Regions from separate parts of the Thalassotalea fusca genome, predicted to be linked through region 1. Evidence: predicted binding sites of a transcription regulator. Region 1 holds the regulator's gene; the other holds the start of a gene.
What was found. Region 1 encodes LexA, which represses DNA repair genes until DNA is damaged. Its sites were predicted from a motif close to TACTGTATNNNNATACAGTA; they were not measured.
Positions count from the first base shown of each region.

Region 2: a site for LexA is predicted at 3,831-3,850, ahead of ACSLUK_RS11730 (YebG family protein). Genes of this name have one in related genera too.

Region 1 covers NZ_JBQRUN010000002.1:110,305-126,277, forward strand. Annotated here, with positions in the region: gene ACSLUK_RS02865 (hypothetical protein) at 1-10, shown strand, start outside; gene ACSLUK_RS02870 (MATE family efflux transporter) at 1-1,310, opposite strand, end outside; gene ACSLUK_RS02875 (polysaccharide deacetylase family protein) at 1,526-2,584, shown strand; gene ACSLUK_RS02880 (SCO family protein) at 2,611-3,240, opposite strand; gene cyoE (heme o synthase) at 3,254-4,165, opposite strand; gene ACSLUK_RS02890 (COX15/CtaA family protein) at 4,175-5,182, opposite strand; gene ACSLUK_RS02895 (redox-active disulfide-containing membrane protein) at 5,182-5,742, opposite strand; gene ACSLUK_RS02900 (SURF1 family protein) at 5,720-6,499, opposite strand; gene ACSLUK_RS02905 (DUF2909 domain-containing protein) at 6,532-6,741, shown strand; gene ACSLUK_RS02910 (cytochrome c oxidase subunit 3) at 6,863-7,747, opposite strand; gene ACSLUK_RS02915 (cytochrome c oxidase assembly protein) at 7,779-8,336, opposite strand; gene ctaD (cytochrome c oxidase subunit I) at 8,353-9,942, opposite strand; gene coxB (cytochrome c oxidase subunit II) at 9,954-11,435, opposite strand; gene lexA (transcriptional repressor LexA) at 12,033-12,647, opposite strand; gene ACSLUK_RS02935 (SUMF1/EgtB/PvdO family nonheme iron enzyme) at 12,846-14,510, shown strand; gene ACSLUK_RS02940 (winged helix-turn-helix domain-containing protein) at 14,665-15,973, opposite strand, start outside.
Region 2 covers NZ_JBQRUN010000008.1:90,307-106,279, reverse strand. Annotated here, with positions in the region: gene moaA (GTP 3',8-cyclase MoaA) at 1-745, opposite strand, end outside; molybdenum cofactor riboswitch at 732-936, opposite strand; gene moeA (molybdopterin molybdotransferase MoeA) at 1,177-2,382, shown strand; gene ACSLUK_RS11740 (alpha/beta fold hydrolase) at 2,399-3,103, shown strand; gene ACSLUK_RS11735 (DUF3718 domain-containing protein) at 3,161-3,499, opposite strand; gene ACSLUK_RS11730 (YebG family protein) at 3,902-4,213, shown strand; gene ACSLUK_RS11725 (M48 family metallopeptidase) at 4,238-4,918, shown strand; gene ACSLUK_RS11720 (response regulator) at 5,614-5,979, shown strand; gene ACSLUK_RS11715 (chemotaxis protein) at 5,976-6,584, shown strand; gene ACSLUK_RS11710 (GGDEF domain-containing protein) at 6,584-7,540, shown strand; gene thrA (bifunctional aspartate kinase/homoserine dehydrogenase I) at 7,871-10,327, shown strand; gene thrB (homoserine kinase) at 10,327-11,310, shown strand; gene thrC (threonine synthase) at 11,333-12,619, shown strand; gene ung (uracil-DNA glycosylase) at 12,687-13,373, shown strand; gene ACSLUK_RS11685 (aminotransferase class V-fold PLP-dependent enzyme) at 13,615-15,126, shown strand; gene ACSLUK_RS11680 (GNAT family N-acetyltransferase) at 15,187-15,762, opposite strand.

The DNA of each region.
Region 1 (15,973 bases):
TAACGATTAAAGTGCCAGCCAAGGCTCACTCCCCGCAACAACATGAACACCGTAAACGCAGCCCATAATCCATGATTACCATACGACTGCAATATGAACCATACCGGAAAAAATCCGAAAAATGTGGAGATAACCATGCTGTTACGCATGACTTTGGCATTCATCATTCCCACGTAAATACCATCAAATAAATAACACCAACAAGCAAATATTGGCATTAGTATTAACCACACCACATATGTTTCTGCAAAGGCAATTACACTTGGGATATCTGAAATCAACCGAATCAGTGCTTGATCAAACATAGTGAAAATTAACGTATAAGCTATGGCAAAGATTAGGTTCCACTGCAACGCAACCTTAACAGTTTCGCGAAAGTCGCGCTTATTCTCGCTGCCATGAGCTTTGCCCACCATTGCTTCTGCAGCATTGGCTATGCCGTCTAAGCCAAAAGAAACCAACAACAAGAAGTTCATTAGTATGGCATTGGCAGCCACGACTTCATCACCTAGGCGCGCCCCTTGGAAGGTCATAAACACAAAGCAAATTTCCAAACACAGCGTGCGAATGAGAATATCGCGGTTTAGGCTGAAATAGCGAATCAACTCGCTTCGCTGGATTAGCTGCGCAAGTGCTTGTGATTTGGATTGCCATATTTCCCGAACTGAGGAGCTAAAGTGACTAAAGACCACTAATAAACCCATCGCTAGCCCCACATACTCGGCGATAAGTGTTGCAAGTGCTACGCCTTGTACCTTCCAATCGAACACAACAACGAAAAGTAGATCAAGCCCAAGATTCACACAATTAGTGACAATCAAAATCCACATAACTGATTTGGCTTTATGATGACCGAGTAGCCAGCCTAATATCACTAAATTACTTAAAGCCGCAGGAATACCCCACACACGAATTTCACCGTATTGACGTGCATATAGTTGCACTTGCTCTGATCCGCCAGCTAGTGCCAAGGCTGCGTCTAGATATAGCGTTTGAAAAATAATCATCAATGCGCCAAGCGAAATTGAGACGATTAAGCCGCGACTCAATACCATTGAACTTTCTGCAAAGTCGCCACGCCCATAAGCTTGCGCCGCCAACCCTGTCGTCGACATGCGTAAAAATCCGCATAACCACGTGACAAAAGTGATAATCATGGCACCAACACTACTACCACCAAGGTAATACGCCTGATCAAGATGGCCAATTACTGCGGTATCAACAAGCCCCAATAACGGCACAGTGATATTCGACAATATCATCGGAATAGCGAGTGTAAACAATTGGCGATGGTAGGAGGCAGGTTGCAAAATAACGCTCCTGAGGCAATTAATGGTAACAATGATTAGAGGTGGCAGATTAAATGAACATGTCAGATATGGAAAGACATTATTACCATCACACATTAAATATATTCTGTTCCAGGATAACTAGTACTTGTTAATTACAACGAAATACCGAAAAATAATGTGATAGAAATTTTAAATTCACTAAAACGTTACGTTAGTAATACTGGAAGGTAATAATGTTAGCTCGCATCTGGATAATTGTATCGTTACTTTTGAGCGTTTGGTCGTGTTCGACGGTAGCAGCAGTTATTTTACAATATCACCATGTTGATTCTTCAACACCTGCCAGCACGAGCATTGATCCAGCGCAATTCGAAGCACATATGCAGTATTTGGCCGATAACGGCTTTAAAGTGATTCCCGTTTCACAAATTGTTGACGCAATAAGACACCAAAAAGAACTACCAGATAAAGCCGTTGCGATTACCTTCGATGATGCATATTTAGATATTTTAACGAACGCAAAACCAATACTAGACAGATTTGGCTATCCGTACACTATCTTTATCAATCCTGATATTGTTAATCGCGGCTCACTGCTATACATGAGTTGGCAGCAGTTAAGGGATTTGGCTGAGCAAAATGTCATTATTGCTAATCATGGCTTTTATCATGATTCGTTAGCACGTGTGCCTAGGGATATGGATGAGCTCGCTTGGTTAGAGCAACAACGATTGCTTCTGCTTCAAGCAGAGAAAGAGATTGAACAGAAAACGGGTAAGAGTTATCGCTACTTTGCATACCCTTATGGTGAGTACTCACCAACCATACAATCATGGTTAGAAAACAATGACTTTGTTGGTTTCTCACAACAAAGCGGAGCCGTTGGTTTAACCACGAGTTTGTCAGCAATCCCGCGCTTCCCAGCGTCGAAGCCTTATGACAAATTATCTAGCCTTCGCGATAAATTAAATTCGCTACCATTTGTCATCACACTCGATAAGCACAATGCGGAAACCATTTACAAACATGGCGAGGTTAAGTCGGTCACTATGAATGTAGTGGTAGATGATTTTAGAAAATCACAGTTAAACTGTTATGTCTCTGGATTAGGGAAGCAGAAGGTTAAATGGCTTGATGAAGAGACCTTTACCATAAACTTTAGCAACGATTTATCCCCTGGACGTGTACGCGGAAATTGCACAGCACCAAGTATAAGCGAACCCGGACGCTATTATTGGTATTCAAAACCCTGGTTTATTTTGCGTCCCGATAACGAGTGGTATCCGTTATAACTAGGCCACTCGTTAACATGAGTTAGTTAGCCAAATAGGCGAACAATTTTTTCGAAGTCGCTGACCACTTGCTGTCCATCTATGATGGGCAGCTCGCCCAATTCATGCGTGGGTTTAAAAATAGCAGCAATTTCGCCATCAGGATTAATCAGAACCAACGAAGCACTATGATCGACCAGATAATTCTCTGACTGTTCGCCGTTATTAATCGCGTACATTAGTCCCAAATTACGCGCAAATGGAAACAATTGGCTATGATCAGCCGTTAATGCCTTAAATTCTGCATTAAAATAGCCAATATATTGCGACAGTTTGTCGGTTGTATCTCGGCTTGGATCAACTGACACCAGTAATACTTGCGTGTTCGGCGCGACAGACTTTAGCTGGTCATAATTAAAATTAAGCTCTTGTAATGTTGTCGGGCAAATGTCTGGACACGATGTATAACCGAAAAATACCCAAGACCACTTTCCAGCCAACGTACTGTTGTCAAATGCCTGATTATTATGATCGATAAGCTGGAATGGCTTCACCATTCGCGGTGTTTGGTAGTACAGCGCAAACTCCGGCTGAGCAAGTCGAAAATAAGACTGAAAAACAAACGCACCACTAGCAATTGCCACTACAGCAATAATTGCAGCTAAAACTTTATTCATCTTTGGCACTCAACTACAAGGGTAATAAATAATGGTCTAATAATAAGACTATGAATAATAACATCAAATGCACAATTGAGAACTTAAAGGTGTCCATAGCAGTATTCTCATCAGCATTAAATTTGAGTTTCCACGCATATACGAAGAAAACTAGATTAAGTGCAACCGCGCCAATCAAATATAGCCAATTACTCATACCGACGAGGTAAGGCAGCAAACCTACAACAAACAGTAAGATGGTATAAAGTAGAATTTGAGTTTTGGTGAAGTTAACGCCATGCGTGACCGGCAACATAGGAATATTTACCTTGGCATAATCATCCTTTCGATGGATGGCAAGTGCCCAGAAATGAGGCGGTGTCCAAGTAAATATCAGCAGCACCAATAATAGCGCATTAGGATGAATTTCATTAGTCATCGATGTCCAGCCCAGCAGAGGTGGAATTGCTCCAGCTAAGCCACCTATCGTGATATTTTGTGGTGTGGCACGTTTAAGGTACATCGTATAGATAAAACTGTAACCGACTAAACCCGACAGCGTTAACCAAGCAGTAAGTGGATTAACCCATACATACAGCATGATGAAGCCAGTAACCGCGAGTAAGCTTGCAAAAATGATAGCACTACGCGTAGATACACGCCCATTCGGCAACGGACGATTGTGAGTGCGTTTCATTACACTATCAATGCGTTCATCAACAATATGATTAATCGCAGCAGCAGCCGATGACAATAAGCCTATGCCTAACATTGACGGTATTAAAATTTGCCATGGAATCACGCCCGGAACGCTTAAACACATGCCTACTAGTGCAGTTAGTACAAGTAGTGCTACTACACGAGGTTTGGTAATTTCATAATAATCTCGCCATACAGGCGTTGTTCTAATCATAGCGTGTGTGACATCCGTGGAGATTTCTGACATAACAACTTCCTATATCTTCCGACTTAAACTATAGGTCAATTTAATAAGCACTAGCATTAAACAGACGGCAACAACGTTATGACTGACCGCCACAGCAAGTGGCAGAGAAAACCAAATGTTGCTGACACCAAGGACAACTTGCGTCGCTAATACTAACCCCAACAAAAAGGATATTTGCTTAAAATAATGACTCTCCGCTCTGCTAAATACACGTATAACCAGCCAGAATAAATACAGCGTGGTAATAATTGCGCCGATTCGGTGCATTACATGAATAGTCACTCGTTCGTTGTGATCTAAGTGACCGAACTCATATGTCTCTCTTTTGGGTGGAATAGCATCGAAGGAGTTGTCAAACGTGAGTGCTTCTGTCCAACCACTTTGACAAATAGGTAATTCAACACATACCAAGGCGGCATAGTTTGATGAAGTCCAGCCACCCAAAGCGATTTGTAGAGTTAGTACGACAATGCCCACTATGCCTAATTTCGCAGTGCTACGAAGCCGAGAGTCACCCCCTGGTACTCGATACGGTTTTAAGCGTAAGTAGAGCAAGAACAAGAGACAAAGCGTCGTGAATCCGCCTAATAGATGCCCCATGACGACTATAGGCATTAGCTTCATGGTCACAGTCCACATGCCAAGAGCCGCCTGAAAAATAACGATAGCAAGTATTAACAGCGGCAGCTTCACTGGCACACCTGTATGGCGGTGCTTTATTGCCATTATGGCTATGGCTAAAATCAATAGCCCTAAACTACCGGCAAAGTAACGGTGGATCATTTCATTCCACGCTTTTTCTGGTTCAACCGGACGATCAGGAAATGCTTGTTCCGCTTTGGCTATTTGCTCACTCGTTTGTGGCACGTCTATCTGGCCATAGCAACCAGGCCAATCCGGACAGCCCAGTCCGGCGTGCGTCAGTCGGGTATATGCCCCTAAAGCAACAACAACAAGTGCCAACAAGATGCTGAGAATTACGAGCTTTCTTAGCGTTTTTTTGTGAGGATCTGTCATTAGCCAATCCTCGAATATTTTAATAGTTTTTTCATGTCAGCAAGAATTGCCTTGCCAAAAGCCGTTAAATCGTCTGCGGAAGTAGGCATTTTATGGCTTAAAACAACGTTACTAAGCGGATCAACAACCAAGATATTTTGGCGCGTCAGTAAGCTTTTGGCTTGATCAGGGTAGTTTTCAACTTGCCATTTGTTGATAGGTATTTGAGAGGAAAAATCGGTAGTGAGTTCACTATCTGTCAGTAGTACGGGTGTTACCCTCGGCATTTCTTTGCCTAAAGCAACATAAGTGCTGTGAATGGTTTCTATCGTTGTTAAGCATAGTTCATCACAGTCACTTGGCTTGTACACTAACATCAGCCATTTTCGCTGTTGATTAATGTTTGCTACCCCAAGGTCTGAAAGGTTGCGCTCACCAGAGAGCAAATCGCCTTGATTGGTTACCCCGTAATTAAACCAATGCTGTGTTAGCGCGATTTTCGCCAACACGATAGGAATCACAAATGCCGCCACTACAAGTAACAGACTACGACGAGATTTACTCAACTGCCCCTGACTCATATCCTTCCTTCTTGTTATTATTTTTATTACGGATGAAATACCAGCTTGCTGAAATCATCAACACCATCCACGTAATCGCCAAACTAAACCACTGAAATGCATAACCGCGATGTTTTTCAGGGGGCATTACGATAGGCTGCCAGTTTTTTTCAAACCCTATGCTTTCTTTTTTATCTAAGTAAACCACAAAGGGCAACAATTTTTGACCGAAAAGTTGTGAAATTTTCGCCAGCTCTATTTGCTGAACCCTCATTGGCCATTGTGAATCTTGATAATTTTGCTCTGCCAGTTGTATGCCTTTTTCAATAATTCTGACATGCCCATTAAATTGATGCTGCCCCATAACAGGTGGAATATCGGGCAGTATGTCGCGATTTACACTACCTGCTACCCAACCCAAGTTAACCAGCAATAGTCCATGTTCGGTCGATACCAACTGTAACACTCTATAGCCTAAGCTGTTCTTGTTTACCTGGTTATCTAAAAGCAAAATATGTTGCTCATCAAAATCGCCCGTTACTGTCACAGGCAGATCATTAATCTCTTCACTGCCATCTTTCATGGCTAATATTTGTGCCAAGTTAAGTGCCTGATGACTTGTTAGCGCCTCAATACGCGCCAAACGTTGCTCTTTTTCAACCGCTCTTGCCGATTGCCACAATCCCAGCTTGATTAATCCAATAAATACCAGCAAAGTAAGTACAACAATTAACCAGTTGACTTGTTTTACTATTTGTTTGCTGTTTACGGCTGACACAATCAACTACTACCACCTGATAATGAGGGTTTATGTTTATTAAGATTGCCGTTGTCGGCTTGCTCATCTTTATGATTTATAACTTGTTCAGAGCACTTGTTATTATGAACAGTAACGACCCAAACAAGCCCAACATGTCAAAATTTATTGGTCGTCGTGTAATGACATCAGCGTTCATCGTCTTATTATTACTGATCGGCATATTAACTGGCGTTATTACGCCAAATCCAAGGCCCTACTAAAAACAAATTTGTTTATTCTGGCAAATGCTGAGCAGGCATGTGCGTTCAATTTTTACACAACTCAATCTTACAAACAAAAAGAGAAAGCCAGTGCTTTCTCTTTCTTAATCATATGTATTAATTAAATAATATAGACAAAGATAAATAGTGCCACCCAAACAACATCAACAAAATGCCAATACCAACTTGCTGCCTGAAAGGCAAAATGATTTTCAGGTGTAAAATGACCTTTGAACACACGAATTAGCATCACAATTAGCATCACTGTGCCCAATGTTACGTGCATACCATGGAAGCCAGTCAACAGATAAAATGTATTGCCATAAATACCACTATCTAAGTACAGCTTCATTTCATCAGCATACCCATGAGAATATTCGAGCCCTTGGCAGTATAAGAACACGAGGCCTAATACAACCGTTATGCTAAGCCAAACTTTAAGCTGTGCACGTTTGCCTTTCTCCAACGCAACGTGTGCAAAGTGAGCAGTAAATGAAGAGGTCAATAATAAGATGGTGTTGATTAATGGTAACCCATACCACCCCATAGCCGTTGTTTCGGTGCCGTCTGGTGTTTTGATAAGCGGCCATTCTGCAACAAACTCAGGCCATAATACGGCATGGGTCATCGCATTATTGCCTTCGCCGCCAAGCCAAGGCACTGAAAGTGTTCGAGCGTAAAGTAGCGCGCCAAAAAAAGCCGCGAAAAACATGACTTCTGAAAAAATAAACCAGCTCATCCCCTGACGAAATGAGTTATCCATTTGATGGCTATATTTGCCCGACATTGACTCTTCAATGACGTTATTAAACCAACCAAACATCATGTAAATGATAAGTGCAATACCCGCAATTAGTACGTAACCGCCAATACCGCCTTCAGGATTGTTTAGATTAGACACGTAACTGCCCGCGCCAATCGCTATTAAAAATAATGCGACTGCACCTACGATCGGCCAGTGACTTTGCGCCGGTACGTAATAAGTTTCATATTCTTTTGTAGTCATAGCTATTCCCCTATGTATTCGCGTATGACGCTTATGATTCGACTTTGCCCGTTATGTCATACAAAGTGTATGACAAAGTTAGCGTAGACACATCGTCGGGCAATTCAGGATCAACATAGAACTGTAATGCCATCTCAATATCTTCGCTTGCCTTTAACGGCTGTTGATTAAAACAAAAACATTCGGTTTTCTGAAAATACAGCGCGGCTCTTCCAGGCGACACCGACGGAACTGCTTGTCCGATTATGTCGCGAGTAGATTCATTTTTTGCATAGAACTTCACTAACTTCATTTCACCTGGATGCACTTTAATTTCATTCATCATAGGTTCAAATTGCCACGGAATTCCCTTCGCTGTTCTGCTAAGAAATTGCACGGTTATAGTACGGGAAGTATCTATTCCGTCTTCGTTCACTGCCGCCGCCGTATTCGCTGTTTTACCGTTTAACCCAGTAATATCACAAAACACGTCATACAAAGGTACAAGTGCAAAACCAAACCCAAACATAGCGAACACCACTAGTACGAGCTTCTTCACCGTTCTCTGTGTATTAGCTTCTCGTTGACTTTGATCTTGCGTTGTACTCACGAGTTATCCCCTGTTATTAGTCAATTTTAGGTGGTTTTTCAAAGGTGTGGTAAGGCGCAGGACTTGGTACCGTCCATTCCAACCCTTCTGCCCCATCCCACGGCTTAGCCTCAGCTTTCTTACCGCCTTTAATACACTTAATCACTAACACTAAGAAAATAAGTTGTGATAGGCCAAAAGCGAAGCCACCAATACTGACCCACTTGTTAAAATCAGCAAATTGCAATGCATAATCAGGAATACGTCGAGGCATACCCGCTAAACCTAAAAAGTGCATTGGGAAGAACAACAAGTTCACCGAAATCAATGAACACCAGAAGTGCCATTTACTTAAAGTGTCGTCATACATGTAACCCGTCCATTTTGGCAGCCAGTAATACACACCTGCATAGATAGAAAACAACGCACCAGTTACTAATACATAATGGAAGTGGGCAACAACAAAGTAAGTATCGTGATATTGAAAATCGATCGGTGTCATCGCCAGCATCAAACCGGAGAAACCGCCGATAGTGAACAAGATAACGAACGCAATTGAGAACAACATTGATGTTTCAAAGGAAATAGCACCGCGCCACATAGTCGCCACCCAGTTAAATACCTTAACACCAGTTGGGACGGCAATGAGCATCGTACAGTACATGAAAAACAACTCACCAAATAACGGCATCCCTGTCGTAAACATGTGATGTGCCCACACGATAAATGATAAGAATGCAATTGAGGCAGTTGCATATACCATTGAGCTATATCCGAATAACTTTTTACGAGAATATGCCGGGATAGTCGTTGAAACAATACCAAATGCAGGCAGTATCATGATGTAAACTTCAGGATGACCAAAGAACCAGAAGATATGTTGAAACAACACCGGATCTCCGCCGCCAGCAGCGTCAAAAAAGCTTGTGCCGAAATAGGTGTCGGTAAGTACCATAGTTACCGTTCCAGCCAATACTGGCATAACGGCAATCAGTAGGTATGCTGTGATGAAAAACGTCCAGACAAACAATGGCATTTTCATATACGTCATACCTGGCGCTCGCATATTCATTATGGTTACAACAATGTTAATTGCTCCCATAATTGACGAAATACCCATAATATGAACCGCAAACACGAAGAACGCTGTACTGCCATTACTGTACGTTGTAGACAGTGGCGCATAGAACGTCCAACCAAAGTTAGGTGCTCCACCTTCCATAAAGAAAGACATCAACAAGATGCTGAAAGCAAAAGGTAGAATCCAGAAGCTCCAGTTGTTGAGTCGTGGTAATGCCATATCAGGCGCACCAACCATCATCGGCAACATCCAGTTGGCCAACCCCGTAAATGCCGGCATGATGGCACCAAACACCATAATCAAACCATGCACTGTCGTCATTTGGTTAAAGAAATCTGGGTCGACAATTTGCAAACCAGGCTGGAATAATTCTGCGCGGATCACCATTGCCATGGCACCGCCAGTTAAAAACATGATAAACGAGAACCAAAGGTATAAAGATCCAATGTCTTTATGGTTAGTTGTTAGCAACCAACGCTTTAATCCCGTCATTTTATGATCATGATGCTCGTGGTCATGCGAGTCATGAATAGCTTCAGTCGTCATAATGCTTCCCCTTACTTCGCACTCGCAGCATCTACATCTGCTGGTTGAACTAGATCGCCGGTGTCGTTACCCCAAGCGTTACGCTCAAAAGTCACCACTGCCGCGATTTCCGTTTTTGTTAATTGATCTTTAAATGGCGTCATTGCTGGGTTCTTTTGGCTGCCATTTAATACCATGTCGATATGCGCACTGACATCACCCAACACCATCGGGCTGCCTTTTAATGCTGGGAACGCTGGAGGTAGCCCTGCACCGTTAGCTTGATGACATGCTAAGCACTTACCGTTGTATACTTGCTCGCCCATCGCCATGAGCTCATCCATAGAATATGTTTTTGAAAGGTCTTCAGCAGGTGCTTTTTCTGCAGCGGCTTCTTGTACCGTCTCCACAACTTCTTCACTCACTGCAGGTACAGCGGTACTGGCGCCACCACTGGCAGCTTTAACATCTGCGGCTTGCACTAGATCGCCGGTGTCATTACCCCATGCATTTCGTTCATAAGTCACAACTGCTGCGATTTCTTTTGAACTTAATTGCTTACCAAAGGCTGGCATTGCTGCCTTACCGTTCAATACAATATCAATATGAGTGTTTATGGGCCCTGTGGTCGCAACTGGGCTTCCTTTAAGGGCTGGAAATGCTGGCGGTAATCCCATCCCTGAAGGTTGGTGACACGCTGCACAATACGCAGTGTAAGTTTGTTCACCTAACGACATAAGCTCTTCTTTAGACAGCGATGCAGTTAACGACGCTTGCTCAGCTGCAGCAGCTTCTGCAATAAGTCTATTTTGCTCATCAATCCAAGCGGCATAGTCTGCTTCAGATTTTACCTCAACGACAACAGGCATATAGCCATGATCTTTACCACAAAGCTCAGCACATTGGCCGCGGTAGATCCCTGGTTCATCAACGATGGTCCAAGCTTCATTAATAAAACCTGGGTTAGCGTCTTGTTTAACAGCAAACGCTGGTACCCACCAAGAGTGAATAACATCATCAGACGTAATTAAGAATCGAACTTTTTTATTGACCGGAATAACTAAGTGACGATCAACTTCCAGTAAGTAGTGTTCACCTTTTTCCGCTGACTGGCCATTTAGATTGTCATATTCTTCACGTGGAGTGGCCAATACAGAGTAAAACTCTATGTCTTGATCGAAATATTTGTAGTGCCATTTCCACTGAGAACCAGTGACTTGAATAGTGATATCAGAGTTGTCGTTGTTTTCCATTTCAACGAGCGTATTGGTTGCAGGAATCGCCATACCAATCAAAATGAGAATTGGCACTACCGTCCAAATAATCTCAACCTTTGTACTCTCATGAAATGTTGCTGGTGTTACGCCTTTCGATTTTCGATGAAAAATCATCGACCAAATCATAGCACCAAAAACGACTATCCCAATTACCGTACAGATGTAAAGCACGAACATGTGTAAGCCATACACTTCTCGACTTATCTCTGTTACCCCCTGGGTAAGATTAAGTTCCATTTCAGCCCAAGCTATACCGGGTAAAACTAAAAACCCCAATAACAGCCAACCTAGGTTACGTCTTTTCACTCGACATCTCCTCCGCCCTTTAAATGTAAAGTCATGCTTAGGCAGTAATACACAGCTCATGCTAGGCACGTCATTTTTATTTTTCTGTTGTTATTTTTGATTTGGCGTTTGCTACTGACTTCCGCAAGAAACCGTAACACCACCATATTCTTATTATTGCTTACTTTCTAATCTAGAATTACTTAATTATTAAACTAGGTCAATTTTTAATTTAGCGTGCTATGCTTAGAAATGGCAATAAAAACAATAGAGTTACCACTCTAAAAGCGCTATAACGCAGTGGTGACACGAACTACAGTAATTGTCGTATTTTTAAGCAGGCACTCGAAAAAAAGCTGATTTGACAAATTCGTGAAAAATTTTTACTGATTACTTTTTAATCTAAAACTCGTTTGAAAACGCGTTAGATAGGAAGTTTGGTATTGGATTTAATTAGGAGAGTAAGAAAAGATTCAAAAAACGGTAAAAGTTAGGCTTATTGAACATTCCGCCAATAAACCTAATAGTTAGCGATGATATATAAAACAATTACATCCAGTCAGCAGAACGAATTACACCAACGGCAATTCCTTCAACATTAAAATGTTGGTTAGCGAGATCTACTTTGATCGGTGCAAAGTCTTCATTTTCAGCATGTAAATACACCACATTACCTTCTTTTTTAAAGCGCTTAACAGTAACATCATCTTCTACACGCGCCACGATTACTTGACCGTTTTGCACATCAGTCGTTTGATGCACAGCCAGTAAATCACCATCTAATATGCCAATATCTTTCATACTTTCGCCATTTACCCGCAACAAATAATCCGCTGCAGGGTGGAAAAGATTACCATCAATTTGATAACGCTCTTCAACGTGCTCTTGCGCCAAAATTGGCTCTCCTGCAGCGACACGGCCAATAAGTGGTAGTCCTTGTTCTTCGGCATACTCTTCAGCTAGTCGAATGCCACGCGAGGTTCCTGGCAACATTTCAATGTAACCTTTTTTGGCCAGAGCTTTTAAATGCTCTTCCGCCGCATTTGCCGATTTAAAACCAAAAAAATCAGCAATTTCCGCACGTGTTGGTGGCATGCCGGTCGCTGATATTTTCTCTTTAATCAGATCAAAGATCTGTTGTTGTCTTGGGGTAAGTGGTCGCATAACAGCCCTGTATTTTTGAACAGTATCACTGTCATTGTATACAGCCTGTAAATAAACGCAAGGTATGTACTGAATTTAATCAGAAATTATCTATTCATATTTCTAAAATTTTTCTATTTTTAGCTAAAGCTAGGTTTTTCATAGGACTTTTCACCGCGCTATTGCTCATATTGCGCCAGTCTTTTACGAGGAATAACTATGAAAATAACTAAGCTTTTAATTGCTATGAGTATTGCCACTAGCAGTGTGTCCTACGCTATCAATAAACCAATCGAACCTGTCATGGTACAAATCCCTGCTGGCAGTTTCAAAATGGGGTCAACTAGCCGTGCTAATGCACAGCCTATTCACACCGTAAACATCCAGTCTTTTGGCATGAGTAAGTACGAGGTAACTGTTGCTGAATTCCGTCGTTTCGTTGAAATGACCAATTATCCTGTACCTCAAACGTGCCGACACGAGTTAGATGTGTGGTTTTTATTGCCCAGCAAAGGAAATTGGGAAACCAACAGGCTAAACACCAGTGAACATCAGCCTGTTGTGTGTATCAACTGGCAAGCCGCTAATGCGTACGCACAATGGTTAGCAAAAGAAACTGGCAGACCCTATCGACTACCTTCTGAAGCCGAATGGGAATATGCTGCGCGTGCTGGAACTAAAACCGATTATTACTTTGGAGATGATAAAGACAATACGCTCGTTTGTGATTATGAAAATACCGGAGATCGACGCGGTGAAAGCATATTGCAGCTCAATAACAATACAAGCTACTACAATTGGACCGGTGAAGTTGCAAATTGCGAAGATAATTCTGGCTACGCCAGTATCGTTGGCATGTACAAGCCAAACCCATTTGGATTACACGATATGGTCAGCAATGTAGTCGAGTTTCTCTCCGATTGCTACGTAGGAACTTATGAAGGTGCACCAACAGATGGTTCTGCACGTATTGACGGTAAGTGTGATCGTCGTGTAGTCCGTGGTAGTAGCTGGCACTGGAGTCACTTTCCATTAGCTAACCGCCGTTCAACAGACGAGATATTTTCTGGTGGTGTCAACGGATTTAGGTTGGTAATAGATAACCAAATCCCACCGATTTCGAACGAAACTAGGCAATTCATCCTATCACTTGAATTTGCTCAACAACAAGCACAGAAACGCCGTGATTTGCTACCCGAAATCCCCGCGCCGGTAAAAAATCTTCAGATTAGTCAAAACAGTAATAGTGTTAGGCTAACCTGGGACAACGATCAGCATGACCATACTGTTAGTTATCGCGTTTATCGCAATGCACTACCGGGAAAAATGTTTAAGATGATAGCCAATAATATTGATGAAATGCAGTTTATAGATGGCAACGTGCCAGCGCATGCTTATGATTATACAGTGGTTGCAGTTAGGCGACACACACAAAGCACCTATGCTCCCCCAGTAACTAAAGCGGCTAGTTGGGTTAAGCTACCCGCGCAAGTTGAAGCCGAATGGGCGACTAAAATAACCGATACAAAAAACAACACTGGTATTTCATTTACCTCAGATAAATCTCGTCGCATAGGCTATAACCTTACAGGTGCTGTAGGCATCGGTGAAGGTGCTGAGATGAGCTATCAAATTGAAGTTCCTAAATCAGGTGCGTATCAGCTGTCTTATCGTGTTGCATCTCCGAGGAACACCCTAGGATTTGAAATTTACAACGAGTCCAAAAAACTCACAGTTCAAAAAATTGACGCAACAGGCGGCTACCATGACTGGAAAACGCAAAACGGTGGAACCATTCATTTGGAAAAAGGCAAACATACAATTACATTGAGATCGCTCGACAATGACTGGAAACTCAATTGGTTTTCGATTGAACAATCTTAGTCACTGATTATTTGAACCAACAATAGCCATTTGTATCAAGCTATTGCTGGTTCTTTTCTTTATTTCTTTCTTTTCTGGCGTTGTTTGCAATCAATTGACTAAACACCAAGGTGATTTAGGCAGTCAATGCGTAATTTCTACTAATCAAACTCGCTTACTGTTCAATTAAGCTTAATGATGCGAGTACATTCTGATTGTTCTTACGCCAATTTGCTGTCGCGTTTTCACTAATAAATTGCGAGTAGAAGTCAAAATCTGTTTGCGTATCTGGATTGCTACATAACATTAGTGCTGCATCTAAGCTGATGCTATTAATACCCGCTAACTGCGCCAATTCGAAGGCTTCCTTTGCATAACGAATAAACTCAGTCTGCTGCTTGCTAGCCCTTGCATAAAGTGCTTTTAAATAAGCGTTATCCGCATTGACTGTTACCGCTTGGCTCAGTAATTGTTGTGCATCGCGCAATCGACCTTTGTCGATATAATACTGCATGAGTTGTTCTCTACTCGACTGGGCAACCCAGTGGTCTGGGGTCAATTCTGTATACTCAAGTACCCTTCTAAGATGAGGCTCTTTGCCGTCTTTACTGTCAGTATATATTGCATGATGGAATGGAATTTTCGCGAAACGATAAATCGGCAATTGATACGCTGTCATTTTTTGTTCCGCTTTGGTTAAGAAAGTGTATTTATCTTCCGTTTTTCTATGTTTATGTGCCATTACCGACAAATAGGTTAGCGCGTGGAGCTCACGCTCTATATCTTGAATTTCAAGTGCTAACATTGCTGCTCTTGTCAGATTATCTTTAATCGCCTCATAGTCGTTAAATTGATGGTTAATCCATGAATGAGCATGAAAAGAATCTATAAGCCTTGCCAAATCATTAACCTGAGTGAATTTTTCTTTAGCAGTAATCAATTTAACTTCACTTAGTTCAAATAACTGCTTTTGTGTTAGCACTCTGCTTTGATACAAAAATGCGACACCTTGTTGCTGAATATTTTGTTGCGCTTGAGCATTGCCTAAGAGTTTATCAGCGAGTGTCATCGCCTTTTCGTATTCACCCAGCTTAATATAGCTATCAATTAACTGTCCCAGCACAATTAAGTCATCAGGGGATTGCTGGTGAGCGATCGATAAAGACGCTTGCAGCAACTCAGGTGAGCGTGGCTCACTCACAATTTTACGAATAAAGGGTTGAGCCAAATGGTGATGCAATTGTTCCAGCAAACTCGGTAGTGAATCATCGGTCAATTGCCCTTGCCATTGACGCACCGGTCCCTTTAAAACGAAATCAAGGTGGTAGTTTTGTTCGAAAAAATACGCAGTTCCGGTCAACACTAGGGGATATTCAGCCGATATGGCTCGATATTCCAATTCTTGTGCAGCCGCGAATGCCGAAGTTGTCAGATTCTCGAGTGTTGCAATATCAATAGATTCACTATCATCTAAGCGAATGGTA
Region 2 (15,973 bases), on a different contig from region 1:
TGTCGTACGGCATGATCAAACCGATTTTACCAGCGTAGTTGGGGTGATAAAATTCTTGAGCCGGCCCTGAAGCGCGATCTCTAATACACGGTAGCCAGCCTTCATTGAGTAACTTTGCTTTGATACTTTGGCCTGACACATGCTGCTGGTCAAAAAATATAGCATTGTCCCCTGTCTCCATCAGTTCGATAAAGCGAAGCGTAATTGGTGTGTCTTTTATCCAATCAATAAACTGGTCAATTTGATTGCTGTTGTGTTGCTTAAGCAAAACGGTATTAACTTTGATACGCGTAAAATCATTACGTAACGCTAAGTCAATGCCCTTCATAATTGTGGCCAGCTTATCTTGGCCTGTAATGGCGTGAAATTGGCGTGCATCTAGACTGTCAATGCTAATATTTAAGGCATCTAAACCTGCATCAATCCAATGTGGCAAGTGGTACGGCAACTTGTAACCATTGCTTGTAAGCGCAACTGTCTTGATGCCAGTGGTTTGCTTACAAGCTGAAATAATTTCCGGTAAGTCTTTGCGCAGTGACGGTTCGCCACCGGTGATGCGAATCTTTTCTGTGCCTAATCCTGCAAATGAGCTTGCTAAACACTTAATTTCATCAAGAGAAAGAAACTCGCGGTCATTAGTGCACTGATAGCCGTCAGGCAAACAGTAATTACACTTGAAGTTACAAACATCAGTAATCGAAAGCCGGAGGTAATAAAACCTGCGACCAAAATTGTCAGTTAACATCTCACCTTTCCAAATATCGGGAGGCTAAGGCGTTTCCACCTATAACCCTGGCAACACGTTAGCGGTTGTTGAACTTTGCTGTACATTTTTGTACCTCAAAGCTCAACAACCCCTAATTAAAGTTATTGTTGCGGCTAAAGCCACATGCTGACAATCAGTTTAGCGACAGAAGCTCGGCGTCATTATCTTTACATAGTAGACTGTGCTTCATAAATCAAGTAATAAAGCAACAAGACACTACAGCGTAGGGTTTTTATACCTAAATTTCATAGTAAAAGCGAATGCTTTGCTGACCAATTGCGAATTAGTTGATTTAGATCACTAAACGTAGGAATTGCCCTGTAATCGGCGTATGCTTTAGCCAATAATATTATTCGTTCTTGGATTAAGTAATAAAGCATATGAGTGATTGTTGTTCCTACGGGAGTTTGATGCCCCACGAAGTTGCTGTAGAGCAGCTACTAAGTATTATTAAACCGCTATCTGATGTTGAAAATGTGTCAATTGCTAATGCCTTAGGTAGAACGCTGGCCACAGACGTTGTAAGTCAAGTCAATGTGCCGCCTTACCATAATTCAGCGATGGACGGTTATGCGTTTGCATTTGATTCGTTAACAGCTGATCAGCCACTTGAAATGGTAGGCACGTCACTTGCAGGTCAACCATTTGATGGGGTTGTACAGCACGGGCAGTGCATAAGAATTATGACTGGGGCGAAAATGCCAGCAGATTGCGACACCGTGCAAATGCAAGAAAAGTGTCAGGCAAATGGCCAGATGATTTCGTTGGAGCTTCCTACAAAAAATGGCAGCAATGTACGCCTGGCTGGCGAAGATATTTCACATGGACAAGTTGTCTTTACTCAAGGCCGTCAGCTTAAAGCCGCTGATATTGGTGTATTGGCTTCATTAGGGATAGCCGAAGTTAACGTTATTCGTCGTGTTAGAGTCGCTGTAATCTCAACCGGAGATGAGCTTACGCCAGTGGGAGAAGCGCTTGCAGAAGGTGCCATTTATGAGAGTAATAGCTATGCGTTAATTGCTTATTTTAAGCAATGCCAGTGTGAGGTGTTTGATTTTGGCATTATTCCAGATGATCCTGATGCGATAGAACGAGCATTTGTTGAAGCAGATGCCAAGGCCGATATTGTTGTTTCCTCTGGCGGTGTCTCTGTAGGGGATGCTGATTACACCAAAGCCGTTTTAGATAAAATAGGTAATATTGCTTTCTGGAAGGTAGCTATTAAACCTGGTAAGCCGTTCTCTTGTGGTCAGCTGACGAATAGTTATTTCTTCGGTTTGCCTGGTAACCCTGTGTCTGCGCTAGTCACTACCGACAAAATTGTTTTGCCAGCGTTGCAGAAGTTGCAAGGGCAAAATAAGGCTGAGCCTTTGCTACTGTCAGCGATTACAACACACGACATCAAGCGAGGGAAAGGGCGAAAGGAGTATCAACGCGCTACACTACACAAAAATGAAACTGGCGATCTCCTAGTCACTGCGACCGGTAGTCAAGGTTCTGGAATCATGACGAGTTTGGCGTATGGCGAGTGTTATATAGTAATTGAAGCTGAGCAGGGGCGGATTGAAGCTGGCTCTCAGGTCAATGTCGAGATGTTTGGGCCACATATGTGCTAACAATCATATGAGTAATATGAAAAAAAGGGTCTATTTTATTCCTGGCACCATGTGTACGAAACAGCTATGGACACAATCGTGGGGGTTACTTGATAACCAAATTTACCGAGAATATGACTTCATTCATTTGCCCATTCCAGATAAAGGATCGCTAGCAGAGGTTATCGATAGGCTAGGCGCTCAGCTTAACCATGCTCCAGGTTATGTTGTTGGCTTTTCATTAGGTGGTTATATCGCCGGGATGCTGGCGTTACAATTTGCAGATGCCATTGAAAAATTGATGATAGTTTCTAACTCCCTTAAAGCTTTACCCGTTAAAGAAATAGAGATACGGCGTAATGTGCTCGATTGGATGGAAGAAAATGAATATCGTGGGGTAACGTCTAAGCGCATTGCGGGGCAACTCCATTCAGATTGCGCAGAAGAACAGTCTATTATTGATTGTATGAAAGCTATGGATAAAGCATTAGGCGCTAAAGTTTTTAAACATCAGTTGTCGGTTTCTACTGAGCGGTCAAACATTTTAGAAGCAGTCTGCCAGAAAACGATTGATTTGACTTTTTTGCTAGGAAATGACGATCCGCTGGTTAATCGCAGGGAGTTGGTTGAAAGCGTTGAGTGTTATCAAGTGCATCAAGTGCTCACAGTGGCTCAATGCGGACATATGCTGCCGTTGGAACATCCATCGGCGTTTGCTCAAGCACTTGCGTCTTGGTTGTAACGCCAATCAAATACGATTATTGTATTTGATTGGCTCGAATCAATTGATCTTGTATATCTAGAAATTTACAGACCATTTGTCTAAAGCGGCAATATCTGTAATGGTTACTTTACCAACACGGCGTTTTAATCTTGCGGCTGTTTTAAAAGCATTATGTTTCTCTGCGAAAGCGATCACGTTATCGCCATTACACATAAGACGATCCACTATCATTTTATCCCTAAACCTATAAGAACGCATTGTGGTTGAATATTTTATTAGTTTGTTTGATTTGACTGCTTTACAGACGTCAATCAAAGATTTTTCTAAGTAGGGATCCATTGCGGCTGATGTATTGAAGCTAGCACCAGCTAAAAATGCAGACGCAATAATAAGAGAAGTCAATTTAGTTTTCATGGTCGATACCTTAGCAGTAGATGCTGCGTTTTCTTACGTGAGTCCTAGTGTAATAGTGGATCATTCCTGCGAAAAAGTGACATCAAAAATTCAGCTGAATGTAAACATTAATGTATGCCTAGTTTGCTTATAAATTCAGGGAGTGCTTGAATAAACTAGTAAATCTGAGAAAGGGAAAATTAAGGCCGTTACGAGCTTTTACATCTAGCGCAAAATAGAAATATTTTGACATGATTTTTTGCTAGATATGTGGCTTTGAACGCATGGCCAACATGGCAGTCCGTACGAATTTTACACACAACACTTGCACTATTTACTAAATGCAGTATCATACTGTATTTGTATACAGCTCTGGTGTTTGCGCTGAGCATTGATCCTGGTGAAATTTAGTAAGGGAAAAGCATGGCAGTTGAAAGTCGATTTGTCGTAATTAGACATGGTGTGGAGGTTGAAACATTTATGGACAAGAAAGCCGCAGATGAATACGATAAAATGCTCGATATGGCGGACAATTTGTCTGAAATGTTTGAGTCTGCTCCGATTGAGTTGACTGAGAGTGCTCGAGAAGAACTGAGTATTTATTTAGCGAAACATAGGGAAGATGTTTTGATCGCTTTACAAGCTAAAAAGCCAAAAGTTGTCAAAAAACCAGTAAAGAAAAAAGCGGCAGTATCAGGTACAGAGCAAGAAACTGATAAAGAAGATGCGGCTTAACTCGCGCATTCAATTTACCACTTAATGGAATATCAAATTGTTCGTAGTGCTCGGCGTAAGAGCATTGCTATTCAAGTACGCAACCAGCAGATTTTTGTGCGGACGCCAGTCAGTATAAGTGACGCCTATATTGCCACGTTGGTGGCAAAAAAGCGCCGATGGATAGAGCAACACCTTAAGTCACAGAGCCAAAATTCACATCTGTATTGCAATTTCTGTGATGGTGATTCAATACTTGTTGCCGGTATTTTCAAAACTCTCCGTATTCAACGGGCTAACAAATCAAATGTTATTGAATTAGCTTCAGAAGTAACCGTATTTATTCGGTCAAATGAAACGAGTCTTGATAAGGAGAAGATCAAAAAGCTACTCGAACGATTTCTGCGAAAAAAGGCCGAAGATTATATCCCTTCAAGGGTAGACGCATTTGCCAAGAGTATGTCAACAAACTATCGTGAAATCCGGATTCGTAAATACAGTGCCCGCTGGGGTAGTTGCAGCAATCAAGGGGTATTGAGTTTTAACTATCTGCTGATGATGACACCCGCGTGGGTAGTCGACTACGTTATAGTGCATGAACTCGCGCATCGGTTCTATTTAAATCATAGTCAGAAGTTTTGGCAAAAAGTCGCTGAATATTACCCCAATTATCAAGAGGCTAAAGACTGGTTTCGTACTCATCGAACCCCATTAAACTGGTCTTGATCAATACAACCCCTACTTAAGCCCCTGTCTCACCCTTTTCAAATTACACATTAATACTGAATTTAACGATTCAGCCGCAGACATAGCATCACATCTGCTATTAATATTGGCTAGCATGGTGACGTTAAAGCAATAGCAAATAAACATTTTTCATGTTTGGCATAAATATTGTTTGATCTTATCTGAATAGGGTAAGTGTCTGTTTATTGACGATTTACCAAATAATGTGAGGGGGAAGTTATGAAGATTAACAGTGATAGCCTTAAAATTGCGGGATTATATATGTTTTCTGCAATGCTTTCGTTGGTGTCGTTGAACATCTTGCTAGGTGCATAGGTATGTATATAAATTTAAACTTAGCATTATCTAATAATACCAACGAGCGATGTTCAAAAGTGAAGCAAGGACGCTTTTGTTTAACCTATTTGTTCCTCTCTTCATTTTATCTCTTCATTTCACAGTGAAATTTTCATCGGCTACTTTTCATCGGCATACGTTATGCAATTCAAACTAGATTGCTAGCGGCAAAAATCCAAATAAGCTATTTTGCGCAAATTTGACAGCAAGCTAACCCTAAATAGCGCAACTTTTACAAAAAAGTGTGTAATTTGTTCGATTTTTCATTAACACTTTCGTAAATTTAAGGTAAATTAAGGCAATCAATAATAATAATAATTGCAAGGACTACCCCCACGATGAGTCTGTCAGTCTTAATTTGCGATGACTCTAATTTGGCTCGTAAGCAAGTCTTAAGAAGCCTCCCGGAATCATTATCTTCTAATGCCCAGCTTGCTACTAATGGTGAAGAAGCATTAGAAGTTCTCAAAAACAACTCCGTCGACCTCTTATTTCTCGATTTAACTATGCCTATATTAGATGGTGTCGGAGTGCTTGAAGGTATTAAAGCAAATAACATTGATGTCAGTGTTTTTGTTATTTCTGCAGACATTCAGCCCGAAATGCAGAGTAAAGTGCTCGACTTAGGTGCGAAAGCTTTTCTAAGAAAACCTGTTCAATTAGATGTTTTAACTAGTCAGTTACAGCAAAATGGATTTCTATGAACTCTCTTAATCTTAATGAAGATCAGCAAGATTGTTTGCAAGAAATAATTAATGTCGCGATGGGGCAAGCGAGTGATCAACTAGCTCGCTATTTGGATACGTTTGTTTATCTTCGTGTGCCCAGTATTGAGCAAGTAGATTCTGAGTCCTTGACCAATACTTTGTTTTCAGAAGAGTGTGAAGTAGCAGTGGTCAGCCAAGGCTTTTTTGGTTATGAAGGCATTCGCGGTGAAGCTTTATTGATGTACCAGCCAGAAGATTCTGACAAACTTGCAGATATTCTGGGGTATGAGCCAAATGAGATTTCGACTGAAGAACAAATTATTGATTTAAGCTCGATACTTACAACGACATTCTTAAATGTGTTTGCGAGTCAAATTGATAATCAAATGTCATATAGCGCACCGCGACTCATTTCAGCATCGGAATTGACATTGTCTCAGCATTTGGCGCAGCAAGCATTTAATTGGGATTTGGCATTGAAAGTAAAAATAAGCTATCAAGTGACTGATTATTCATTCAATTGTGACATGATATTACTTATCCCTGAATCTGCCATTGTTAATATTAAAACGGTGATAGACCGTATACTAGAAGAGTTCTGATGGTAAACGACGAATTTTGCAACATAATCAACAATCAAATTAACACCGGAGTGTTGATTGTTGACTTAGAATATAAAATCGTTACATGGAATCGTTTCTTAGAAATTCATGCCAACAAGTCGCCGAAAGACGCTATTGGCAAGAGCATCTTTAGTGTATTTCCTGAATTACCACAACGATGGTTTGAGCGAAAGTTAAGTAGTGTTGTTCAGTTAAACACTCAGTCATTTTGTTCTTGGGAGCAGCGTCACCATTTATTTGAGCTACCCCATACACGTCCTATCACTACAGACAGCCATTTTATGGCGCAAAATTGTACATTTTTACCTGTACAAAAAAATGGTGAAACAACTCATATTTGCATCATGATTGAAGACGCTACTGACGTTTGTCATTACCAAACGCGACTCGGTAAAGTACTTGATGATTTAGCACAAGCCAATCGTATTGATGGATTAACGCAAATCTTTAATCGCAAACATTGGGAAGAGTGTTTAGCAAAAGAGTTTTCAAGGGCGCGTCGATACTCGCATGGGTTAGCGCTTGTGATGTTTGATTTAGACCACTTCAAAAAATTAAACGACAACTATGGGCATTTATGTGGCGACACTGTGTTGCTTGAAACAGCAAATGCGATCAAGTCGTTGTTACGGTTATGCGATTTATTTGGCCGATATGGCGGTGAAGAATTTGCCGTGATATTGCCTGAAACTGATCTTACTGGTGCGAGTGATGTTGCTGAACGTATCCGTAACGCCATTGAAAAGTTAGTCATAAAGTATCAGCATCATGAAATCAGATTATCAGCCAGTGTTGGCGTTGCTGTTTTGCGTGATGATCAATCACGTTACGAAGATTTAATTAGCCAAGCAGATACCGCACTTTATACGGCTAAAGCTGCTGGCAGGAATCAAGTTTGTTTGGCCCCTTCACTCATTGAGGAATTAGTTAAGTAGGGCGAACACATCAGCTTTTTACTTATGATAAAGGGCAATAGCAAATGAAAGTGGTTATTGCCTGTTATTCCAAATCCTGTTTGATTATTCAATTTTGTTCTTTAGTTATTCACTACGAAGCGCGTTTATGCAAAATAAACGGTTGACAGCTATTTCTCTATCAGGCATTTTAATAGCCATGAATACATTTTCTCGTCAAATCACCATTATTACCACTACCACCCTTATTGGGATGGTGGTTGCTGGCTGACGTGTAAAATAAACAGATTTTTCAAAGCCCGTGACCCATAAAAAGGTCACGGGCTTTTTTCGTTTTTAGGGGAATAAAAAATGCGTGTATTGAAGTTTGGGGGCTCATCATTAGCCAATGCTGATCGATTTAGGCAAGTTGCCGATATCGTCTGTCAAGCGAGTGAAGAATCATCGGTAGCGGTCGTGGTGTCAGCACCGCAAGGGGTGACTAATCATTTGGTTGCAATGGCAGAAAACATTACAGATGAAGCCAAATTGCAACTAGACTTAGCGCATTTTACATCAGCCATAGAAAGCATAATCTCAGACCTTGAGCAAAGTGTTGTGGGCTTTAAGGCAAGCGATGTGGTTGCTACATTAGCCCACTGGCGCGAACAGTTGAGCCGATATTTGCATGGTGCCAACATGCTAACTTACTGCCCAGATCATATACGTGCAATCATTATCAGTATTGGCGAGCGCTTAAGTGTAGCTATGCTCAACGCTTTATTTGCCGCTAAACAACAAGATGTGTCATTGCTTGCACCGGAGAACTTCTTGCAAACTAATGACTCTTCACTTAATGCCGTGGCCGAATTGACTGTTTGCAAATCACGTTTTCAAAAAGCTTATCCGCAACTAGCCAAAATTGCCTTAATGCCAGGGTTTATTGGCGTGAATAAAGCTGGTCAGGTTACTACTCTTGGCCGAAATGGTTCAGACTATTCCGCGGCAGTTCTAGCCGTTTGTGCCGAAGCTGAATGCTGTGAAATTTGGACAGATGTTGATGGCGTTTACAATGCCGACCCGCGTATGATCAAAGATGCAAAATTACTCGATTACTTGTCTTACCAGGAAGCGATGGAACTATCGTATTTTGGCGCTAGCGTTTTGCACCCAAAGACAATTGGACCAATTGCACAGTTTCACATTCCTTGTTTAATCAAGAATACGGGTAATCCAAGTGCGCCAGGCACACTTATTGCCAACGAAAATGATCAGAAAAAGCAGGTTAAGGCGATTTCAAACCTTGATAACCTTACAATGATCAATGTGTCAGGCCCTGGCATGAAAGGCATGGTGGGCATGGCGAGCCGAGTTTTTGCGACAATGAGTCGTGAAAATATATCCATCGTTCTAATTAGCCAGTCGTCAAGTGAATACTGTATCAGCTTTTGTATTCATTCCGCAGATGCTGCATGCGCTGCACAAAGCCTTAATCAAGAGTTTGAATTAGAATTACTTAATGGCTTATTAGAGCCCGTTGATTTAGTGAGTGAACTGTCAATCGTTTCATTGGTCGGTGACGGCATGCATCATCAACAGGGGGTTGCGGCGAAATTTTTTAGCTCCTTGGCACAGGCTAGAGTGAATGTTGTAGCGATTGCACAAGATTCATCAGAGCGCAGTATTTCAGTAGTGGTTGAGCAACGTAAATGCACAGACGCGATGAAGGTCAGCCATCAAAACTTCTTCTCACACAAACCAGCGATCGACGTGTTTATTGTCGGTTGTGGCGTAGTAGGGAGTGAACTAATTGACCAGATTGCACGTCAACAGCCAAAACTTAAGTCTGAACAAATAGCGTTGCGAGTATACGGCGTCGCCAATTCACAAGGTATGGTATTTGATGAAAATGGTATCGATCTTGACAACTGGCGTTCAAAATTAGGCCACAATGCTGTTGAAGTAAATGCAGCCAACGTAAAAGCGTTTGTGCGAGATAACCATCTCATCAACCCTGTGTTGGTAGATTGTACGTCCGATGAACGGTTGGCAATGAGTTATATCGATTTTATCGAAGAAGGCTTCCACGTGGTGACTCCAAACAAAAAGGCCAATACAGATTCATGGGAGTACTATCAAGCATTGCGTAAGGCAATGCGTGAAACCAATCGTCGTTTTCTCTATGAAACAACTGTTGGCGCAGGTTTACCTGTTATCGATACATTACAAGGCTTGATAAAAGCTGGCGATGAACTATTGCAATTTGAAGGGATTCTTTCAGGGTCTTTATCATATATATTTGGCAAATTGGAAGAAGGTATGTCATTGTCTGACGCAACGGCAGTAGCGAAAGAAAATGGTTTCACTGAACCAGATCCTCGTGATGATTTAAGCGGTATGGATGTTGCCCGTAAACTATTAATTATGGCGCGCGAGTCAGGCATGCAACTAGAGTTAAGTGACATCGACATTGAATCAGTATTACCTGCGGAATTTGATGCTAGTGGTGATGTTGGCACGTTCATGGAAAACTTGAAACAGCTAGACGAACAATTTAAAACGCGCGTTGAGCTCGCCAAAGAGCAAGGCAAAGTGTTGCGGTATGTAGGCACAATCGTTGATGGCCAATGTAAAGTATCTATAGAAGCGGTAGACAAGTCACATCCATTGTTTGCAGTGAAAGATGGCGAGAATGCACTTGCAATACATAGTCGCTATTATCAGCCACTACCATTTGTATTGCGTGGTTATGGGGCTGGTGCTGCAGTAACGGCTGCTGGGGTATTTGGTGATTTATTAAGAACATTAGCTTGGGAGCAACAACATTAATGAGTGTTTCAGTATTTGCCCCAGCATCAATCGGCAATGTTAATGTCGGTTTTGATGTGTTGGGGCTGGCAGTTAAACCTGTCGATGGTACGTTTCTCGGTGACGTAATATCGGTAGAAAAAGCTGAACTAGATCAGTTAACAGTAACTGGTGCATTTGCCGATAAACTCCCAAAGGAAAACAAACAGAACATCGTTTGGGATTGTTTATTGCTATTTAACCGACATTTAGCACTCGCAGGGCATCGCACAGTGCCTGTAGCAATTACGCTAGATAAAAAAATGCCTGTTGGCAGTGGGCTTGGATCTAGTGCCTGCTCTGTTGTTGGCGCAATTAAGGCACTAAACGAGTTTTACCGCCAATATTATGATGTGAGTTTTGACCAGCAAACCCTACTGCGGATGATGGGAGAAATGGAAGCGCAAATTAGTGGCAGTTTACATTATGATAATGTCGCGCCTTGTTTTCTTGGTGGCTTACAGCTAATGGTGCCAAATGATAACGTGATAGCCAGAGCACTGCCTATTTTTGAAGATTGCTTTTTTGTGATGGCATACCCCGGTATTAATGTCTCTACCAAAGCGGCAAGAGAGGTATTACCAGACGCCTATCCTAAAAGCGATGTAATTGCCTTTGGTCAAAATCTAGCGACATTTGTTGATGCGTGTCATCGACAAGATAAACAGCAAGCATTTTCGGTATTGAAAGATGTTATCGCAGAACCTTATCGTCAAAACCTTTTACCTGGCTTTAAAGAAGCGTGTGATTACCTTACTGCGGAACAGTGTTTAGCTGTGGGGATCTCTGGTTCGGGACCAACATTATTTTGCGTGACCGACAACCAAGATAAAGCAGAGCAATATGCAGCTTGGTTAGCCGACAATTATTTAGTTAGCGATGCTGAGGGTCATGGAGATGGCTTTGTTCATGTATGCAAAGCAGATGCAGCTGGTGCAGTGTTAATCGAAGCTAGTGCACAATAGAAGAATTAATAGGAAGTAAGTAGTGAATTTTTATAATCTAAAAGATAGTAGTGAAGTTGTCAGTTTTTCCGGTGCTGTAAAACAAGGGCTTGGAAGAAGTCAGGGGCTTTTCTTTCCACAAGAGATCCCTCAATTTGAAGATGTTGAAGCGTTATTAGCTATGCCGCTAGTGGAGCGTAGCGTTACGATTTTATACCCGTTTGTTGAAGGCGATCTTTCTCGTGCTCAGCTTAGCGATATTGTCACTGAAGCATTTAACTTTCCTGCACAGGTTCAGCCTATTTCAGAAAACCGTGCCATATTGGAACTATTTCATGGACCAACGTTGGCGTTTAAAGATTTTGGTGCGCGTTTTATGGCGCGATGCCTACAGACATTTAACCAAAATAAAAAGCTTACTATTCTCACTGCAACTTCCGGAGATACGGGCGCTGCGGTTGCACATGCATTTCACGGTATCGAAAACATTCGCGTGGTTATCATGTACCCTAAAGGTAAAATCAGCTTGTTGCAGGAAAAGATGTTTACGACGTTGGGCGGAAATATCGAAACACTGGCGGTTGATGGCACATTTGATGATTGTCAGGCATTGGTAAAAGCATCATTTGATGATCAGGAACTCAAAGATACTATTGGCTTGAATTCCGCTAACTCTATCAACATTAGTCGTTTGCTCGCGCAAATTTGTTATTACTTTGAAGCCGTAGCACAACTCTACCGCCAAAAAGGCAAAGCAGCCTTACAGGATTTAGTGTTTTCTGTGCCAAGTGGCAATTTTGGCAATTTAACCGCAGGCCTATTTGCTAAAGCGATGGGCTTGCCCATTCAACGTTTCATTGCGGCAACTAATGCCAATGATACTGTACCTCGCTACTTGGAAACAAAGCAGTGGGCACCTAATGACACCATTGCAACGATGTCGAATGCAATGGACGTGAGTAACCCTAACAACTGGCCACGCGTAGAACATATGTTGACGTCGGGAATTGTCCCTAGTGATTGTGTATCGTCAGTATCCATTGATGAGGAACAAACACAAATGACGATGATTCATTTGGCTAAGTTGGGTTATATTTCAGAGCCGCATGCAGCGGTGGCCTATAAAGCGTTGTATTATTTGGCCAAAGAACATGAGTTTGGCGTTTTCTTAGGAACGGCGCACCCAGCTAAGTTTAAAGATGTAGTAGAAAGCACGTTGGGACAGCCAATAGGGTTGCCAAAAGAATTAGCAGATTGTGCAAGTGAAACCATTTTATCTGAAGACATGGCACCAGACTTTGCACAATTGCGAGATTACCTGTTGAAGTAGCGTTGCTAAAGCTTGAATTATTTAAAGGCAGTTTTATACTGCCTTTTTTATTGATGATGACCTAATTATGACTTCAACAAACTGGCGCAACATACTCGAACAGGAAGCTGGCAAAGCTTACTATCAGCAAATGCAATCCATTATTTCGGAGCAAAGACGGGCTGACGAGGTCATTTATCCGGTAGAACAAGATGTATTTAATGCGCTCAGTTTTACCGATGTTGAACAAGTCAGCGTGGTGATCTTAGGTCAAGATCCCTACCATGGTGAAGGGCAGGCGCATGGCCTCGCGTTTTCAGTACCTTATGGCGTTAAAGTGCCGCCTTCGCTGGTAAATATATACAAAGAATTACAACAAGATATTGACGGTTTCGAGATCCCCGATCACGGTTGTTTAGTTGACTGGGCGAAGCAAGGCGTACTTTTACTCAATACAGTGCTTACCGTAAAACAGGGACAAGCTCATTCACATGCCAAGCTTGGATGGGAAACATTTACTGATCGCTTAATAGAAGTAATAAACGAACAAAATCAAGGGTGTGTATTTATTCTTTGGGGGAGTCATGCTCAAAAAAAAGGTCGAGACATTAACAACAATAAACATCTCGTTGTTTCCGGGCCGCATCCCTCACCATTATCTGCTTATCGAGGTTTTTTCGGTTGCCAGCATTTTTCTAAGGCCAACAAGTGGCTAAAAAACAAAGGGCAGCCAGAAATAGATTGGCGTTTATCTCCAATGCAAATGAACTTATAAAAGAATTCGACAATTATTTTTCGATTTCTGTGCCTCAAAAACAATGTGATTTTGAATTCTCTTAAAATGTGAAATAGCATTTTAATTCGCTGTTTGTTCTATGTTAGAAAAGGTGTGGTTTTTTCGTGTTGTTATCGTTTTTGAAATTATATTGCTAGTTTTTTTAAAATTGTAGATTCGTGTTGTGACAGTTTGCGTATTTGCTAGAATCTAACTAGTTTAATTTATCGCAAATAGTCTTATGAAATTAGAATCGCACTTCTTACCTTTTCGCCGTCACATCATTGGACAGCAATTGAGCCATCAAATTGGCGACCAAATGTTAGATATCATTTACGCGGATTGGACTGCAAGTGGTCGTCTATATCAACCTATCGAAGACTACATAAGTGCGACGTTAGGTCCGTATGTGGCAAATACACATACCGAAACTAACTTAACGGGTAGCGCAATGACACATGCGTACCATGAAGCACAACATGTGATCAAAAAACACGTTAATGCCAGCGAAAACGATGTGTTAATCACTGCTGGCGCAGGTATGACTGCGGTAATCAACAAGTTCATTCGCATTTTAGGCTTGCGTGTACCTGAGCGCATGCAAGGGCAAGTGAATTTTGCAGATCAAGAAAAACCCGTAGTTTTCATTACCCATATGGAACACCATTCTAACCAAACAACTTGGTATGAATGTGATGTTACATTGGAAATTGTTGCGCCTGATGAAAATGGCTTACCTTCACTCACACATCTACAAGCATTGCTTGAAAAATACGAAGATCGTAAATTAAAAATCGGTTCATTTACTGCGTGTTCAAATGTGACCGGAATTAAAACGCCTTATTATCAAATGGCAGAGCTTATGCACGAGCATGGTGGTGTGTGTTTTGTTGATTTTGCGGCGTCAGCCCCTTACGTTGACATCGATATGCATCCAGCTAATCCAAAGCAGGCATTAGACGCAATTTTCTTTTCTCCGCATAAATTTTTAGGGGGGCCGGGGTCTTCTGGTGTGTTGGTATTTAATAAAGCCCTTTATCAGAACCGTGTGCCAGATCACCCAGGCGGTGGCACAGTAACGTGGACCAACCCATGGGGGAAACATAGTTTTTTCAGTAATATTGAAATGCGGGAAGATGGCGGTACACCAGGGTTCTTGCAATGTATCAAAACTGCGTTAGCCATAAAATTAAAAAATGCGATGGGTGTTGAAAACATTGCTGAACGCGAGTCAGATATAACGCATTACGTTATGGACGAGTTAGCCAAAAATGATCGCGTAGTAATGCTTGAAGCACAGATGAGAGATCGTTTGGCAATTGTTTCGTTTTATGTGCCTAATGTTCATCATAACCTTGTGGTACGTTTACTAAACGACAAGTTTGGTGTGCAAACGCGCGGCGGTTGCTCTTGCGCCGGTACTTATGGTCATATTTTATTGAATGTTGATGAAGAGACCTCGTCGAAAATTACCCAAAAGATTGATTCTGGTGACTTAGCTGAAAAGCCTGGCTGGATTCGTGCTTCTTTCCATCCGACCATGTCAAACAAAGAAGTGACTAATGTAGTTCACGCCATAAATGAAGTGACAAAGCATGCAGAGGAATGGAGTAAAGATTATCGTTTTGATCCTGCAACAGGCGACTTTACCCACGCTAAAATCGATGTAACATTTCCTAACTTGGCATCATTTGACCCGTTGAGTGCACAACAGCCACCTAAAACATCGCTATTCAAAAGGTTATTGGGTTAATGGCTGAGCATTAATTTGACAGTATATTCGGGTGCAACTAGCACCCGAGTGTTCATCAATTCACTTTACTTCACTAAAATCAATCAACATTTCAGCTGCTGAACAATGACAATCGTGATGACAAATCGGGCAGTCATAGCCTTGAGTACTCATTTCATGCCAGCGGTCAGGGTGAACTTTGATAAGTTCTCCACCACATTTTGTAAAATAGCGAACCGCACTGTTACCCGGACTTTGCATCCAAAGGTGACTTACGCCAGCTTTGGCGCCTTGCTGTCTTAAAGCTGCAATTGAATGATAAAGCAACTTGCCACCAATGGCGTGGCCTCTATAGTTTTCATCGACGGTATTACATTTAAAATAGCTGACTTCATTCGGTGAAAACGGCCATAACTCTGGACTACACCACTCGTCGATTTGCCATTGCTCGGCCGCATAGGTCATGCGAAAGCCAACGAGCTTGTCGTCATGATATGCGACATAGCTGGCGTTTACGCCATTTTTAATGCCTTTATTAAACCAATCAACAATACTATGTTCATCGACATAGCCATTGCCATGCACTTCTGTGGCTAAAATAATTATTGCCGGAAAGTCGTCTTCCGACATTTTTTGATAACGAATTTCAATTGTCATTCGGGTTATTCTATGAAATATTGCTGTTGCTGACTTAATACCAATCCGCATAAGAGATTGCTCACTTAGCGAGAGTTTAAAGGCTTAGAGGCAAGGCATTGATTGCAAAGAATGGTAATTCTCGGTAACTGCGTCCTGCGTTGCCCTACTATCCTACATCCATGTAGGAACCTTGTTTAAATCAATAACGCAGCATATAAGCCTTTAAAAC